2 regions of the Pseudoalteromonas sp. KS88 genome follow, and region 2 is predicted to be linked to the other one. Evidence: predicted binding sites of a transcription regulator. Region 2 holds the regulator's gene; the other holds the start of a gene.
What was found. Region 2 encodes LexA, which represses DNA repair genes until DNA is damaged. Its sites were predicted from a motif close to TACTGTATNNNNATACAGTA; they were not measured.

Region 1: a site for LexA is predicted at 5,728-5,747, ahead of recN (DNA repair protein RecN). Genes of this name have one in related genera too.

Annotation. Positions count from the first base shown of each region.
Region 1 is NZ_PYHV01000019.1:2,164-10,477, forward strand. It holds gene C7Y70_RS12220 (acyl-CoA dehydrogenase) at 102-2,378, shown strand; gene C7Y70_RS12225 (hypothetical protein) at 2,466-2,906, opposite strand; gene C7Y70_RS12230 (GRAM domain-containing protein) at 3,135-3,455, opposite strand; gene recN (DNA repair protein RecN) at 4,031-5,704, opposite strand; gene C7Y70_RS12240 (hypothetical protein) at 5,878-6,447, opposite strand; gene nadK (NAD(+) kinase) at 6,526-7,410, opposite strand; gene C7Y70_RS12250 (HrcA family transcriptional regulator) at 7,515-8,314, shown strand, end outside.
Region 2 is NZ_PYHV01000020.1:63,004-71,317, reverse strand. It holds gene C7Y70_RS14255 (endonuclease) at 1-135, opposite strand, end outside; gene C7Y70_RS14250 (hypothetical protein) at 208-924, opposite strand; gene C7Y70_RS14245 (hypothetical protein) at 1,114-1,494, shown strand; gene C7Y70_RS14240 (PaaI family thioesterase) at 1,491-1,934, opposite strand; gene C7Y70_RS14235 (hypothetical protein) at 2,048-2,818, shown strand; gene lexA (transcriptional repressor LexA) at 2,913-3,530, shown strand; gene coxB (cytochrome c oxidase subunit II) at 3,999-5,144, shown strand; gene ctaD (cytochrome c oxidase subunit I) at 5,141-6,742, shown strand; gene C7Y70_RS14215 (cytochrome c oxidase assembly protein) at 6,742-7,269, shown strand; gene C7Y70_RS14210 (cytochrome c oxidase subunit 3) at 7,281-8,156, shown strand; gene C7Y70_RS20800 (DUF2909 family protein) at 8,056-8,314, opposite strand, start outside.

The DNA.
Region 1 (8,314 bases), on a different contig from region 2:
TTGCATATGTGTAACCAGAGAATGATGGTTTTATTGTATTTATAAAAGGATCGGTCATACTTAAAACAATTAGTTTCCATCAATTGAAAAGGATCGTTTCCATGTCAGTGTTCATTTTATTACTGGTTTTGGTGATAGTTGTATTTGCTGTAAAAGATATCCGCATCAGCTTAATTAGTCGCCCAGCCTTTAAATTTTTTAAAAAAGTATTGCCGCCTTTGTCACAAACAGAACGGGAAGCTATGGAGGCTGGCGATGTTTGGTGGGATGGGGAGCTGTTTAGTGGTAACCCTGACTGGAAAGTTCTTCATAGCTACCCTAAGCCAGAATTGAGTAAAAAGGAATGTGCATTTTTAGATAATGAGGTAGAAACATTACTAGCAATGCTTGATGACTACCAAATTGTTCAAAAAGATAAAGACTTGCCTAAAGAGGTTTGGGATTACCTCAAAGTAAATGGTTTCTTCGCAATGATTATTCCTGAAAAGTTTGGCGGACGTCAGTTCTCAGCGATTGCAAATTCTACTATTGTGGCAAAAATTGCGACTAAAAGCTTAACTGCTGCGGTTACCGTTATGGTGCCAAACAGTTTAGGTCCAGGTGAGTTATTGCTTCACTATGGTACTAAAGAGCAGCAAGAACGATGGTTGCCAACTTTAGCAACTGGCGAAGATGTGCCTTGTTTTGCCCTAACAGGGCCTGAAGCTGGCTCCGATGCGGGCAGTATTCCTGATTCTGGTGTGGTGTGTAAAGGTGAGTTCAATGGTGAAGAAGTAATTGGACTTCGTTTAAACTGGTCTAAACGTTACATAACATTGGCACCTGTGGCCACAGTGCTTGGGCTTGCGTTTAAAATGTACGATCCCGAGTGCTTGCTGGGTAAAGAGAAAGAGCTTGGTATTACTTGTGCGCTAATACCCACAGATCATGAGGGTGTTAAAATCGGCGAGCGTCATTATCCGCTTAATATGGCGTTTATGAATGGAACGACCTACGGTAAAGATGTATTTATACCACTAGAGTGGATTATTGGTGGTCAACAGGGCGCAGGCAGAGGTTGGCGGATGCTCGTTGAGTGCCTTAGTGCAGGTCGTGGTATTTCACTTCCTGCATTGAGTAGTGCTACAGGGCATTTATGTTCACGCATGACATCAGCTTATGCTGTGGTAAGACAGCAGTTTGGTGTATCAATAGGACAGTTTGAGGGGGTCCAGGAAGCGTTAGCGCGTATTGGTGGCTTAACTTATAGTTTGGAGTCTTGCCGACTAATGACCGCAGGTGCAATTGATTTAAAACTCAGCCCATCGGTTGTCACAGCTATTGCGAAATACCATATGACAGAGATGGGGCGAACCGTAATGAATGATGCAATGGATATTCACTCAGGTAAGGGTATTCAAGTAGGGCCAAATAACTATTTAGCTCATGGATACATGGGGATCCCGGTTTCTATAACCGTAGAAGGCGCCAACATATTAACACGTAATTTAATGATTTTTGGACAAGGCGCAACACGTTGTCACCCATTTGTACTTAAAGAAATGGAAGCGGCTGGCATGGAAGATGATGAGCTTGCTTTAAAGCAATTTGATGGGTTGTTGTTACAGCATATTATATTTGCCAGTACCAATGCAGGCATGGCGTTTGTACATGGACTGACTCGAAGCTATTTTGCTAAGTCTCCTGTGAGTGGCGCAACAACGAACTATTATAAGCAGTTAGGCAGAATGAGTCGCGGATTAGCATTTTGCACTGATGTAGCTATGCTTATTTTAGGCGGAGAGCTGAAGCGAAAAGAAATGATTTCTGCACGCTTAGGCGATGTGTTGAGCCACCTATATATTGCCTCAACTGTTCTCAAACGGTTTGAAGATGAAGGCCGACAACAAGCAGACTTAGCATTTGTTCAGTATTCAGTGGAGCGAAATTTATTTGAAATTGGGCAAGCGTTTGATGGCTTCTTTAAAAACTTTTCAAATCCATTCGTTAATTTTTTACTCAAACGAATAGTTTTCCCACTGGGTAATCATTACCATCGTCCTAGTGATAATATAGCTCAAACAATATGCGAGCATATGACTAAACCGGGCGTTTTCAGAAATCGATTAACTCACTTATGCTATGTCGATGATAATGCAGGTACAGGTGTAATGGAGCAAGCATTTGCAGCAATGAATGACACTGCTGATGCATTCAAACGTATAAAGAAGTGGCAGCGTGAGGGCGTTTTAAATCGTAATGCATCGGTCGAAGTAGTAATTGATGAAGCAGTTGAAAAACAACTGATTACAGAGCAAGAGGGTAGGCGTCTACAAGACGCAAATGAGCTTAGGAAACAAGCCATAGCGGTAGATAACTTTGCAAAAGGAACACTTTAAAACGAAAAAAGCCTTTAAAATAAAGGCTTTCAGTATTTAATATCAATATGTAATACATCTCATAACCAGAGCTTAGGTTATTGAAAATTATCTGGCAAATGGGTCTGGGTTTATTTTATCCACGTACCATTTGCCTTTCTTACGCACCATTTTAACACTGCGCATATCATCAACCTTGTTACCATTAAAGTAACCGGTAAATATAAGGTTTATATTAGCCTTATCACCATACTGCTCTCGAAGGCTCATGTTTGTCATGTCTACTTCAATAACTACTTCGTCATATTGCATATTAACTAAATTACGAGCGAATTGTTTAGAAGTACCATATGACTTCATTATTCTGCCTAATTTAGGCGTAGCCATTGTCATCGCCTTATTGAGGTCTTTCGCATTATACAAGGCATCAAAATACATAGTCGCACCTTCCCCTGGTGTACTTGAGTCACCAGAAGTAGACTCTTCACTACCACAGCCTGATAGTGAAAGAATAGAAATGAGTGTAAAAAGCGTTAATAAATATTTCATTTTAAATTGTTTTACAGATTCCAGATGATTCAAGTGTGAGACGAATTAATAAAGATGTAAAGTTTAATAGCAGTAATAATTAGATTTAGTGACATTTTTTAGTACTAAAAGCGTAGTTCATGTTATTGCAATTAAACTAATGATAATAAACTTTAAGAAAAAGCGAGGCAGACAAATCAAAACGGCCCTTTAAATCATACTAATGAACTACTAAAGACAGATTTTTCTCTAATGATCTGCTCTTAAGCTGTTTAGCCATTGTTCAGGGTCGGGCAAAAGAAACTCGATATTATGGTTCTGTTTGGTCGTAATCTTAATGCCGCTTTGTGTTATTGGAATAATACCAGCGGCTTTTCCTGCACAGCGTTCAACACGACTAATGGTGTTTAATTTTATTGTGTATGAACCTAAATTTAATTGTTTATTTAGTGATTCAAAGTGAAGCAAATGTTCGGTCAACGTTAATCGGCCATCAGCTTTTGCTGAACCAAGTTGCAGTGTTGCGTAGCTGCTTTTTAGCTGCGTAACGTCAGAAAATAGCATACCCATAATTCGCTCCATGATTGATTAAACAAAATATTATGCTGTCAGTTGGAGTGTGTCAAATTTGTAAATAAAACTTTGCTTTATTGTTGTAAAACTGCCGTTACAAAAAGTACCTGTCTTTGTTATGTTTCTTTTGGTGTTTACTTACAGAAACAAAAACTAAAATTGCGACCAACATTTGTATAAATAGTGCAGCTAGCATGATGATTAAATCCAACCGACTATTGATAATATTTATGTTGCTTAACTCTATTAACCACGCGAGTAAAAGCATTCCAAGCAACGATATGTGGATAATTTGTTGCAACTTAACCTTAAAAGAAAGGGGCTTATATTGGCTAAATACCAGTAATACAGTGCTCACTATGGGGGTCAATACTATACTGGCGTAGATAAGTGTTAGAATCGGACCCCAATGAAATCCATTAGTATTTATTGACTGAGCTATTTTTGTTTCACACCCAGCAAGCATAATTAAAGCTAATAACAGGACTGAGGTCCTTAATAAGTAATTCTTCATAAATTCTGTCTAATTTTATAGTGGCTTAAAATGTTTAAATAAATCGGGCACGCAAAGTTTAGCCATGAGCAGAGATAAGCTCTTTGGCATTCGCTTTGGCCATTTTACTAATGTTGTCACCAGCGAGCAGCCTTGCAATTTCGTCGATTCTGCCGTCTTTATTTAAGGGTTTCATATGGGTAAATGTTTCACCGTTTGCAATTTCTTTGGCTACAAAAAACTGTTGATGACCAGAGCTTGCCACTTGAGGTAAGTGTGTCACACAAATGACCTGTGTTGACTTGCCTAGTTGGCGTAATAATTTTCCTACAGCAGATGCCGTAGGGCCAGAAATACCCACATCTACTTCATCAAAAATAAGTGTTGGCGTTGTTACTTTTTGCGCAATAATGACTTGTATGGCCAAGCTTATTCGTGAAAGCTCTCCACCAGATGCAACTTTTGACAAGGGTTGTAAAGGTTGTCCTGGATTTGTGGAGACTAAAAAAGCAATGCAGTCATAGCCTAGGTTAGTAGGTACGCGTGATGGCTCTTGGCTAAGTGCAATCTCGAATTGCCCATTCTCCATCGATAAGTTGGCCATGCTTTGGCTAATCAGTTTATTTAAATCACTGGCAGCTTTTATCCGGCTATTACTCAATACACAAGCGGCTTCTTTATAAAGATCCAAGGACAAAGTTATTTCAGATTCTAACTGTTCTAACCGTGATGAATTATTGCTAATTGATTCCAACTCGCTACTGATTGATTGATGAAAATCTACTAGTTCTTCAGGTTTTATATGATGCTTACGCGCTAAATCTAAAGCGCCACTCAAGCGCTCTTCGACTTCAACAAGCCGGCTTGGGTCTAGCTCTGTTTGATCAGCATAATTTCTAATCTCGCGACTGGCTTCTTCTACTTGCACAGCGGCTTCTTCTAACAAAGTAGCGACACTCGTTAAGCTATTGTCGTAATGCGCTAACTCAGCAAAGCGTTGAGCACTATGCTGTAATATTGAGCAAGCATTTTGCTCATCACTTTCGTATAAATGCTGTAGCTCACGTTGGCACGATTCAAGTATCGTCTGGCTGTGGCTTAACTTATGGTGTTCAGCTTCAATCTGTTGGAATTCATTTTCTTGTAAAGCAAATTCGTCAAGTTCGGCTACTTGGTATTCTAACAGTTGTTTTTGCGCCGCCTCTTTCAGTTGAGACTGCTCGAGAATGGCATACTCTTTTTGCAAGTTTTGGTGTTCGCGATAGCGTTTACGCACATTAGATACTAAATCAGTGTGTCCTGCGTAGGCATCTAACAAATTAAGTTGATGGTCTGCTTTCAAAAGATATTGGTGCGCATGCTGCCCATGAATCGAAATTAGGTGTTGTCCTAATTCTTTTAGCTGTGTGGCTGTTACAGGACTACCATTAATATAACTCTTACTACGACCGTTTTTACAAATGACACGTCTTAATAAACATTCGTTTTCATCATTTGTTAATAACTGTTGTTGTAAATAGTCAGTAGCATTAGGCAGATTAGCAATATCAAAGTGAGCACTTATTTCCGCGCGCTCTGTACCAGGGCGCACCGCTGCGGCATCAGCACGTTCACCTAAGCAAAGTGATAATGCATCTATTGCAATTGATTTACCTGCGCCAGTCTCACCTGTAATAGCGGTCATACCGCTATGCCACTCGGTGCTAAGATTATTTACAATGGCAAAGTTTTTAATTTCGAGTCCGATTAACATACTGTTCATCCATCCAGTCAATTAACTGTTAATTTATACAGTGTTTTGTTTTTTTGCAAATAAAATTTCTATTTTGTTCGGATTACAAAGCAGTAGATGTAACGAGAAAAGTTGATATGACGTCGGGAAAGGGCTTGAAATGCAAAGGTTAGGGTGCAGAAGCACCCTGTGATTTAACTATTAGTACTTAATTGTTGTATAAAAGACTGAGTATTTGAATCATCAGATTCTTGTTCTTCATCTACCTCTACCTCGGGTACACCTTGATCACTGGCGATATCCGGTGATTCTAATGTTTTAATTAATGAAGGTAGTATTTCATAATAAAAATCACGGTTATATTCAATTCCCGCATAGGGTAATTCAGCAACAAAAAGAGAAAGTTGCTCAGCTAATTTGTCACGCTCACCGGTGACAAACGATTTAGTCAGTTCGCTATTTACTGTTGAGATGAAAGATTCGACAATTCGTTCTAAATACAATAGGTTTTCATCACTATGGGGTTGTACAACAAAAAAGTTGCTAGCAATGACTTGTAATCGCGGGATATATTTAGGCCTAAGTATATGAGCTTCAGAAAAGTAATTTAATTTCCCTTTTAAATTGCTCGTTACTTCTGCTACACGGTTATTAAACAGCTTTTTTTCTGCCTCTCGTGCATTACGGCGGTTATTTTCAATTACAAGGTATGTACCTAATAACGTTATTAATAACAAAATAGCAAAAAATACAACGTAGGTCATCGCTAATAAACATTCCTGATTTATGTGATTATAAATTTCTTGATATTTTGCGCTAAAGTATGAGTTAGCGCAATATAATTAATACAAACGACTACCCCAATTTAGCTTTGTACGTAAAACATGATAGTAAGAGTATTCTTTTGGATGAATAAGCCGAAGTCTTTTATCAGCCTTTTTTATCACGACTTCATCACCAGGCAAAACGGCCAACACAACATGACTATCACAGCTCACTTGTAAGCTATCCGTATTTTCTAAACTTAGTTTTAAGCGAACTTCATTATCGGCATCGACGACCAAAGGACGACTTGATAGGGTATGAGGAAACATTGGGACCAGCGAAATAGCGTTCAGCTCAGGGGTCAAAATTGGTCCGCCGCCAGATAGTGAGTAAGCTGTTGAACCTGTGGGAGTTGAAACAATTAAACCGTCAGAACGCTGAGAAAAGACAAATTCATTGTTTATAAATGCTTCAAATTCTATCATGTGAGCAACTTTATCTGCGTGAAGAACTGCTTCGTTCACAGCCGAATTTGCACTTTTGAGTTCAGCATGACGATAGACTTCAACTTCAAGCAGAAAGCGGTTTTCTTCGATAAATTGCCCACTTAATACTTGCTCCAAGCTTGCTTCAAAGCCATCGGGGTTTAAGTCTGTTAAAAACCCTAGGTTCCCTCGGTTCACTCCAATAACAGCAACATTAAAGCGAGCAAGTACACGTGCGGCACCTAGCATGTTGCCGTCGCCTCCAACCACAATTGCTAAGTCAGCTTTTTCACCAAGCTCAATTAATTTGACAAGTTTGTCTTTAGGTATATCGTCTATTTGCTGTCCAGTTCGTTGCTCAACAATAACAGAAAAGCCTAATGCATTTAAAAAAGTGTATAAGCGTATTAATGTTGCGGTTGCGCCATCGTGATTTACTTTTCCAATTAAGCCTATGGTTTTAAAAGGTGATTCCATGATATTCACGCAAATAATTATAATAATGCTAGAGTACTTAAAAATGAGTGAATTGAAAACCTCAGTGCCTTGAAATAACCTCTCTTTGCCCCGATATATGCTTTATGCACCAAGATGTAGATAATATGAATATAAATCCTCGAGATCAGCAAATATTTTCCGCCGTTATGAGTTTGTACTGTGATGGTGAAGGCCTGCCTGTGGCATCAAGCAAAATTGCAAAGCAAAAAGGTATGGCAGTGTGCTCGGCCACCGTGCGTAATGCCATGTCTCGGCTTGAAAAAGTGGGGTTATTATACTCCCCCCACACATCTGCTGGACGCGTTCCGACTAATGCCGGTTTTGAGTACTGGTTAACGGAGTTTTTTGCATTAAATGAGATAGCTCAATATTGGCACCCAGCGCAGTCAAAACTTGTAGAGTTAGCCCACGATTTAAGTCAACGTTTTAAAGTGTGTTGTTGTGTTGGCTTGCCTCAAGTCCGCTCTCAGCATGTTTTTAGAGTAGAAGTACTTGATTTCGATAGCAATGATTGGCTTATTTTATTGATTGATAGAGCTGGGCAAAGTCATAATATTTGTATTCACAAACCGTCTGATTCATCAGACGCTGTGCGATATCAATTTGCGACTTGGCTGAACACGGTATTTAGTCAACAAACGCTGATGGAAGGCTTGTATCGTATGCAGGCAATGGCAAATACAGCGCCACGTAATTGCCATGATTCATTAACACAGTGGACCCGCGAACTAAGCCAAAAGCTTGGTTCAGACAACAGTATTGTGGTAGGGGAAAACTACTTATATAAGCAAATGGATTGTCAGCAAAGTTTAAATATTGGCGTGTCATTTTTAAATTATGTGGAAGATAAACTGGCTTTTAAAAATGGTGTTTCTGTACTTAA
Region 2 (8,314 bases):
ACAGTAAATACTTTTGGCATCACTGGGTAACGTTTTTATTAAATGTCTTTTTGCTGTTGAGAAGCGAGTAAATTGCTCGCTGTGGAGGTTAAAGCTTACAAGTGAAGCTATCAGCGCAATAATAAAGTAAGGCATATCCAATCATTTTAGTGAACTACAGGATACGCCATTTTAGAGTGATTAATCTAATGGGTAAATAATGAATTATTAGGAGCTTATTCTAGGTTGTCTACGGTTGCGTAAACGCACATTTTGAAACAATAGAACAAAGCCAGTTAAACAAAATAAAACACTGCTTGCAGAGAAGCTAATCAATAATGGATTATTAAAGTCTTCGCGTTCATCGTAGTCCATTATGTGCAACATCCAAAAAAAGTCGAAAATTCGCCATATTGTGCTGCGAACTGTGATTACTTTACCACTCTCTGCCCATAAATAGAGTGTTGTATTAAAAGTGTCGTTAAAACTCACTTGCCATATATTTTCTTTGTAGCCAACTTCTCGAGGCCCTGTTTCAAGTAGATTTATCGTATTAATCTCAGCGTCAATTAGTAGGTGGGCTTTTGCATTTGCAGTAATTTGTTTTTTATTGGGGTTACTAAATGGTTGCCCCGATACCCCATCAAAATGGTGCTCTTTTGTGTCAGTTTTTAGCGTAATGATTGGGGTGTTTAAAAAATGAGAATAGGTAATCTGTTTAGGCTGTTTGACTTGAGCAACTATTTTGTCGAGCGATGCTGGGTAATCTGCCTGAGTAAATGAATTATCGATAGCTCGAGTTGCCAAATGCTTACCATGAACTTTTTCAAGCGGAATAGCGCTCATGACTAAACCACCTAATAGCCATGCAAAAATTTGCAAAGCAAGAATGTATCCAAGCCATTTATGACATTTACGAGCGTGCTTAAAAATACGTTTATTCATCAAGAACTCATTTGTTATTATTTTTTTGTGCAGTATTTTACAAAGTATACAGTGTTTGACCATGTGGCAAATTGTCGCAGTAGGGCTAGCTACGTAGGTGATGGTCTAATTTGCAAGGGATAGGGTTTGGTATAAACGCAAATTTAGGTTAAAGTTTGCGTTGTAATTAACGCGGGGTAAAACAATAGCATGTCGGAAATTCAATTTTTAAATGTAGATCTAGAGCTTGAGTCTAAACAAGATATTAGTGCACTAGTGGCAGACTTAAAAAAAATTGCCACAGTTTTACACTATGACAAAGATGAATATCGTCAATTAGCGCGTATTGAGGCGAATATTGAAGTGTCTACACCAGATAAAGCCATTAACCATATGTGTGAATTAATTGAATCCTGTTCACGTAATGCATTAAAACAATGGCTAGCGTGCTCTCGGCGCACGTTTGATATAGGCTTTGAATCAGGCACTTCACCAAAATGTTTTAATCAAGCGCTGCAAGCAGATACGCTGCTGCGAATATCTGCTATTGGTGCAGGCGTTGAGATAACGATTTATCCGATGGAAAGTTAATTTTTACGCTCAACCACTGCTGCGGTCATTCTTGATACGCAGCACAGCTCGCCTCGACTGTTTGTTATTTTAATTTCCCATACCGATGTCCGTTTGCCTATGTGTATAGGTTTTGCAACTGCTGTAAGCATGCCATTGCGCGATGCTTTTAAATGGTTTGCATTTATTTCTTGGCCAACACAGTAAAATTTTGTGAAATCTATAACAAAATTAGCAGCATAACTGGCAACTGTTTCTGCAAGCACAACATTTGCTCCGCCATGAACCATTCCAATGGGATTGTGGTGTCCAGGTATTGCAGGCATAGTTGCTACTAAATAGTCGTCGCCAATCTCAGTGATTTCTATACCCATTGTTTTCATTAACGTGCCTTGGCCATTAATGCCTTCATCAAGTTGTTTACACTGCGCTAGAGTGATTGGGTGATACCAAATAGCCATGGAATATCCTCAATTAAAAATTTAAAACCAGTCTACACTTTTGTACACTTTCCTACAGTTAAGATCATCTAAATAGCTAAAATATACCTAATGTTACATTTTAGGAACGCAAGATGAAAAAAGGAATAATGCTGTTAATTAGCTGTTTATCGTTATCCAGCTATGCAGATATTAATCATCAGGTTGATCTCGGGTTCACTGATTTAAGTGGCTTCGATAAAGCATTTTTAGGTGCGAGATACCGTTATTTTAGTGATGACTTAACCGCCTTATCTGGTCCTCAAGAGCTAAAAAGTCACTTGCACCGAGTGAACAATATTGCGTTAGGTGGCTTTGCGAATGACAACCTTTATTATATTACCAGTGATGCGACTTATTATTGGCAACATGGCTTAATTTTAGCGGCTGGCTTGCGGCATGTTGATGATGATGGCGGCCATTGGCAATCAGACAGCTCTTTAGTGACGGCCTCAATTGGAAACCAGGTAAATGATCAACTACAAATAGGCTTAACTGCTTTTTACAACTATTTTCAAGGGAGAGGCTATTATTTAAAAGACAATGTAACGTCGGTTGAATGGAGTTATGCGCCGTATGTGCGTTGGACCAGCTTAACGAATAATAAAGGCTGGGATCTACAAGCTAAGCAGTTAGTTGGGCGCTATCGGTATGTTCAAGGGCGGGTAGCGTATTATATAAATCAAGATTGGTCAGTTGCTTTGGTCGCTAATGTTCGTGACCATGGCAATAATACGGATAACTATGAGTTGCAAACACAGTACTGGTTTAATGAGCATATAGCGTTAAAGTTTGGTTTAGGCGCATCTTTTAAATCTGATGATGGTTTAAATAGCGCCACTTTATTGTTAAGTACTAGATGGTAAAAAAGAAGGGCTAAAGGTAACTAATTTAAAATTTGCGATTTTCAAATAACTGTATATACTCACAGTTAAATGTACTGTATGGAAAACCAGTTGTATGCGCCCATTAACGAATCGTCAAGCTCAAATTCTTGAATTAATCAAAGTGTTTATCAAAGATACTGGTATGCCGCCTACGCGTGCTGAGATTGCGCAAACTTTAGGTTTCAAAAGCGCAAACGCTGCTGAAGAGCATTTAAAAGCACTGGCTAAAAAAGGTGTTATTAAAATGAAGCCAGGTGCAAGCCGTGGTATTCAGCTGGTAGAAGAGGATGAACCCGAGCAACTTGGATTACCACTCATTGGCCGAGTCGCAGCTGGTGAACCAATACTTGCACAACAGCATGTTGAAAGCCATTGTCAGATTGACCCTTTAATGTTCAAGCCAGCCGCTGATTTTTTATTGCGTGTACAAGGTATGAGTATGAAAGACATTGGTATTATGGATGGTGATTTGCTTGCCGTACATAAAACGCAAGTGGCTGAAAACGGCCAAGTAGTTGTTGCGCGTGTTGATGAAGACGTGACTGTAAAACGGCTCGAAAAAGCCGGACGTAAAGTTTTATTGCACGCCGAAAACGAAGAGTTCTCTGCAATTGAGGTCGATCTTGAACATGAATCATTTAATATTGAAGGGCTGGCAGTTGGCGTGATTCGTAACGCTGATTGGATGTAAGAGCTGTTTTTACTACTCAAGCCAATGATAAACATTACGCTTGCCCAGATAGTTACTGCCTTATTAAGTTTTATGCTCAGTGCACCAAATAAGTGAAATTTGGTGCTTTTATTTTTTTTACAACTTTAGCTACTGTATCTTACACTTCTATGTAGCGTCTTATCCCTTATCATAGCTCGTTATCCGCTAGTTTTAAGCCCTTACACTATTTCCCAAAAACAAAATAACGCCCTGATTTAACATTGTTATTTTTGCACCAAAATAGAATTTTATTTACCTTAAAACTTGCTAATTGTTTATTTTTTAACTAATTGGTTAATACGCTGTGTTAATTAGTGATCTTTTTGCCCTATGGCGTCAAAAGACATAAATAGCATCAGTAACAATAAAAAATAACGAATTGGCGCGAATAAAGCAGTGCCGCCTCTTCGCTTTGCGTCTTGCAATAGCATCAAAAGGAGCTGTCACATGGGTAAATTGAGCTCTACCTTGTGGCTTATATTACTAATGCTTCCGCAGCAATTATTGGCAAACAGCCAATTTAATATGCGCGAAGGTGTAACCGATATAAGTAATAATGTTTATCAACTGCACATGACAATTTTTATAATATGTTGTGTGATTGGGGTGATTGTATTTGCCGTTATGTTTTGGGCATTAATACATCATCGTAAATCGAAAGGGGCGGTACCTGCCCAATTTCATGAAAGTACAAAAGTCGAAATACTTTGGACGGCAATTCCCTTTGTCATTCTTATAGCCATGGCAGTACCAGCTACTAAAACTTTAATCGCAATGGAGGATGCCAGCAAAGCTGACATCACTATCAAAGTGACGGGGTCGCAGTGGAAATGGCATTATGAATACATGGGAGAGGATGTTGATTTTTATTCTATTCTTTCAACACCAAGTGACCAAATTGCAAATCAAGCTGAAAAAACGGATACCTATCTACTTGAGGTTGATAAACCTTTAGTGCTACCAATTAACAAAAAAATTCGTTTTTTAATGACCTCTGATGACGTTATTCATTCATGGTGGGTGCCTGACTTTGCTGTTAAGAAGGATGCTAATCCAGGCTTTATCAATGAGACATGGACCCGAATTAATGAAGAGGGTATTTACCGAGGTCAATGCGCTGAACTTTGCGGCAAGGACCACGGTTTTATGCCCGTCGTAGTAGAGGCCAAGTCTGAGGCAGACTTTGATGTTTGGTTAGCCAACGCTAAGCAAGCTAAGCAACAAGCCGCAGCTGCTGATGCTGCACTATTAGACCAAACCCTACCAAAAGAAGAACTTATGGTACTTGGTGAGCAAGTATACATGGCCAGTTGTGCTGCCTGCCATCAACCCACAGGCATGGGGTTACCAGGTGTTTTCCCTGCTCTGAAAGGAAGCCCTATCGTATTGGGAGATATTAAAGATCACATCGATATTGTTGTACATGGTAGCCCAGGTACAGCTATGCAGGCGTTTGTAAAACAACTATCAATTAAACAGCTTGCCGCTGTTATTACCTATAAACGTAACGCATGGGGTAACAATACAGGTGAAGTAGTTCAGCCAAGTGATATTCAGGCATGGATTGATGAAACTGCGGAGGCTAAGCCATGAGTAGCATAACAGACGAGCATAACAACGACGCTGCGCATCACGATGCAGGACATCATCAGCCTGCAAAGGGCTTTAAACGTTGGTTGTTTACAACTAATCATAAAGACATTGGTAGTTTATATTTAATATTTTCACTCACCATGTTTTTAATTGGTGGTGCGATGGCCATGGTGATCCGCGCTGAATTATTTCAGCCTGGTTTACAGTTAGTCGACCCTCATTTTTTTAATCAAATGACCACAGTTCACGGTTTAATTATGGTGTTTGGTGCAGTAATGCCAGCATTTACTGGATTGGCAAACTGGATGGTGCCATTAATGATTGGCGCGCCGGACATGGCCCTACCTAGAATGAATAACTGGAGCTTTTGGATTTTACCTTTCGCGTTTTTGATTTTGTTAGCATCGTTGTTTATGCCAGGCGGTGGCCCTGCATTTGGGTGGACATTCTATGCGCCGCTTTCAACAACGTATAGCAATGATAATACCGCTCTATTTGTGTTTGCGGTGCATATAATGGGCATTAGCTCCATTATGGGTGCCATCAACGTGGTTGTCACTATCGTTAATATGCGCGCACCTGGCATGACGTGGATGAAGCTTCCGTTATTTGTTTGGACGTGGTTGATCACAGCGTTTTTATTGATTGCAGTAATGCCTGTGTTAGCCGGTGCGGTCACCATGGTGTTAACGGATAAATACTTCGCAACCAGCTTTTTTGATGCTGCTGGAGGGGGAGACCCGGTTATGTTCCAGCATATTTTCTGGTTCTTCGGCCACCCTGAAGTGTATATCATGATACTCCCTGCATTTGGCATTATTTCGACGATAGTTCCAACCTTTTCCCGTAAAAAACTCTTTGGCTACGCCTCTATGGTGTATGCAACTTCTTCGATTGCGCTGCTAAGCTTTATTGTTTGGGCACATCACATGTTTACCACAGGCATGCCCGTTGCAGCAGAGCTATTCTTTATGTATGCAACGATGTTGATATCGGTGCCTACTGGGGTAAAAGTGTTTAACTGGGTAGCCACTATGTGGCGAGGATCGATTAGTTTTGAAGTGCCCATGTTGTTCAGTATTGCGTTTATTGTGCTGTTCACTCTGGGTGGCTTCTCAGGCTTGATGTTAGCTATTACACCTGCTGATTTTCAGTATCACGACACGTATTTTGTGGTGGCACATTTTCATTATGTGTTAGTGACCGGAGCCGTATTCTCGATAATGGCGGGGGCATACTATTGGCTGCCAAAGTGGACGGGTAATATGTTTAATATCACCTTGGCAAAGTGGCACTTTTGGCTATCTTTGGTGAGTGTAAACGTGTTGTTCTTCCCAATGCATTTTGTGGGACTGGCTGGTATGCCAAGGCGGATCCCAGATTACGCGCTGCAATTTGCTGACTTTAACGCGATTATTAGTATTGGCGGCTTTGCCTTTGGCTTGTCACAGTTATTGTTTGTTGTTGTGGTTTATAAGTGTGCAAAAGGCGGTGACAAAGTGCCAGCAAAAGTGTGGGATGGCGCAGAGGGGTTAGAGTGGGAAGTCCCATCACCAGCGCCTTATCATACCTTTGATACGCCACCGGAGATTAAATAATGACGCATGCACCTTTGCTTAAACGGCTGGTATTAATATGCATAGGCATGTTTGCTTTCGCTTTTGCTTTGGTGCCTTTATATGATGTTTTTTGCGATATCACTGGCTTAAATGGTAAGCCCTCTCTAGAGCAAGCACAGCAAAGTAAAACCATTACGGATAACCGCGAAGTTGATGTGAGCTTTACAACACATGCTCAAAGTGGCGCGCCGTTTGAAGTGAAATCACATGAATACAGTGTGGTGGTAAAACCTGGTGCAATGCGAGAAGTATTATTTAAGGCAAAAAACCTCAGTAACCAAGACAAAGTTATGCAAGCAGTTCCCTCCGTATCACCGGGTAAAGCAGCTAAGTACCTACATAAAATGGCGTGTTTTTGTTTTGACCAACAGCCGCTAAAAGCGGGAGAAGAGGTTGAGTTTAAACTCCTTTTTTATGTCGATGCTGAGCTCCCAAGTGATGTTGAAGAGCTAACTTTATCATACACCGTGTTTGATATTAGTAGTCAATTTTTGGCTAGTAATTAGGAGCAAGTAAGATGAATCAAAACTACGAAAAATATTATGTGCCTGATCAAAGCCCTTGGCCAATTGTGGGTGCTGTCGCGATGTTTTTGATCGCTGTAGGTGCTGCGCTAACGGTCATGCAAGCGAGCGAAGAGGGCGGTAATGGACATTACATATTGTACGGTGGCATTGCTATTTTACTCTATATGTTATTCAGCTGGTTTAAAAATGTGATTGAAGAGTCGCATCAAGGCTTGTATTCAGCCCAAATGGATCGATCATTTCGTCAAGGGATGAGTTGGTTTATTTTCTCTGAAGTAATGTTTTTCATGGCTTTCTTTGGTGCATTATTTTATGCCCGAATGATATCTGTTCCTTGGTTAGGGGGCGCAGGTAACAATGCGATGACTAATGAGGTGCTATGGCCAACGTTTGAAGCTGTATGGCCATTAGTAACTACGCCAGCCGGTGATACAACACAAGCAATGGGGTGGCTTGGGCTACCTTTAATAAATACAGTAATATTGCTTATCTCATCTGTGACGCTGCATTTTGCCCATGTGGCAATGGAAAACAATAAACGAGGCCCGTTAAAAGTCTTTTTAGGCGCCACTATTTTATTAGGGGTTGTGTTTTTAGGCTTACAGGTTGAAGAGTATATCCATGCTTATCAAGATCTAGGATTAATCTTAGACTCAGGTGTTTATGGCAATACGTTCTTCTTGCTAACAGGGTTCCATGGCATGCATGTGACTTTGGGTACAATTATTTTATTAGTTGTATTCTTTAGAATTTTAAAAGGCCATTTTAGTCCCAAAAAGCATTTTGCTTTTCAAGCTGCTGCTTGGTACTGGCATTTTGTTGATGTGGTTTGGTTGTGTTTATTTGTGTTTGTATATGTGTTGTAGGGTTTGCATTTGGGTTGATAAAACCAAGTTTGAACGCGGCAATAACAACAACAAGTACAACAACTGAAAATAACACGCGACGGCCTAAATAATGAGACATAGGCCGTCCTTTATCACGACCAGAAACCATAATAAATAGCGCACGAAATAAGTTAAAA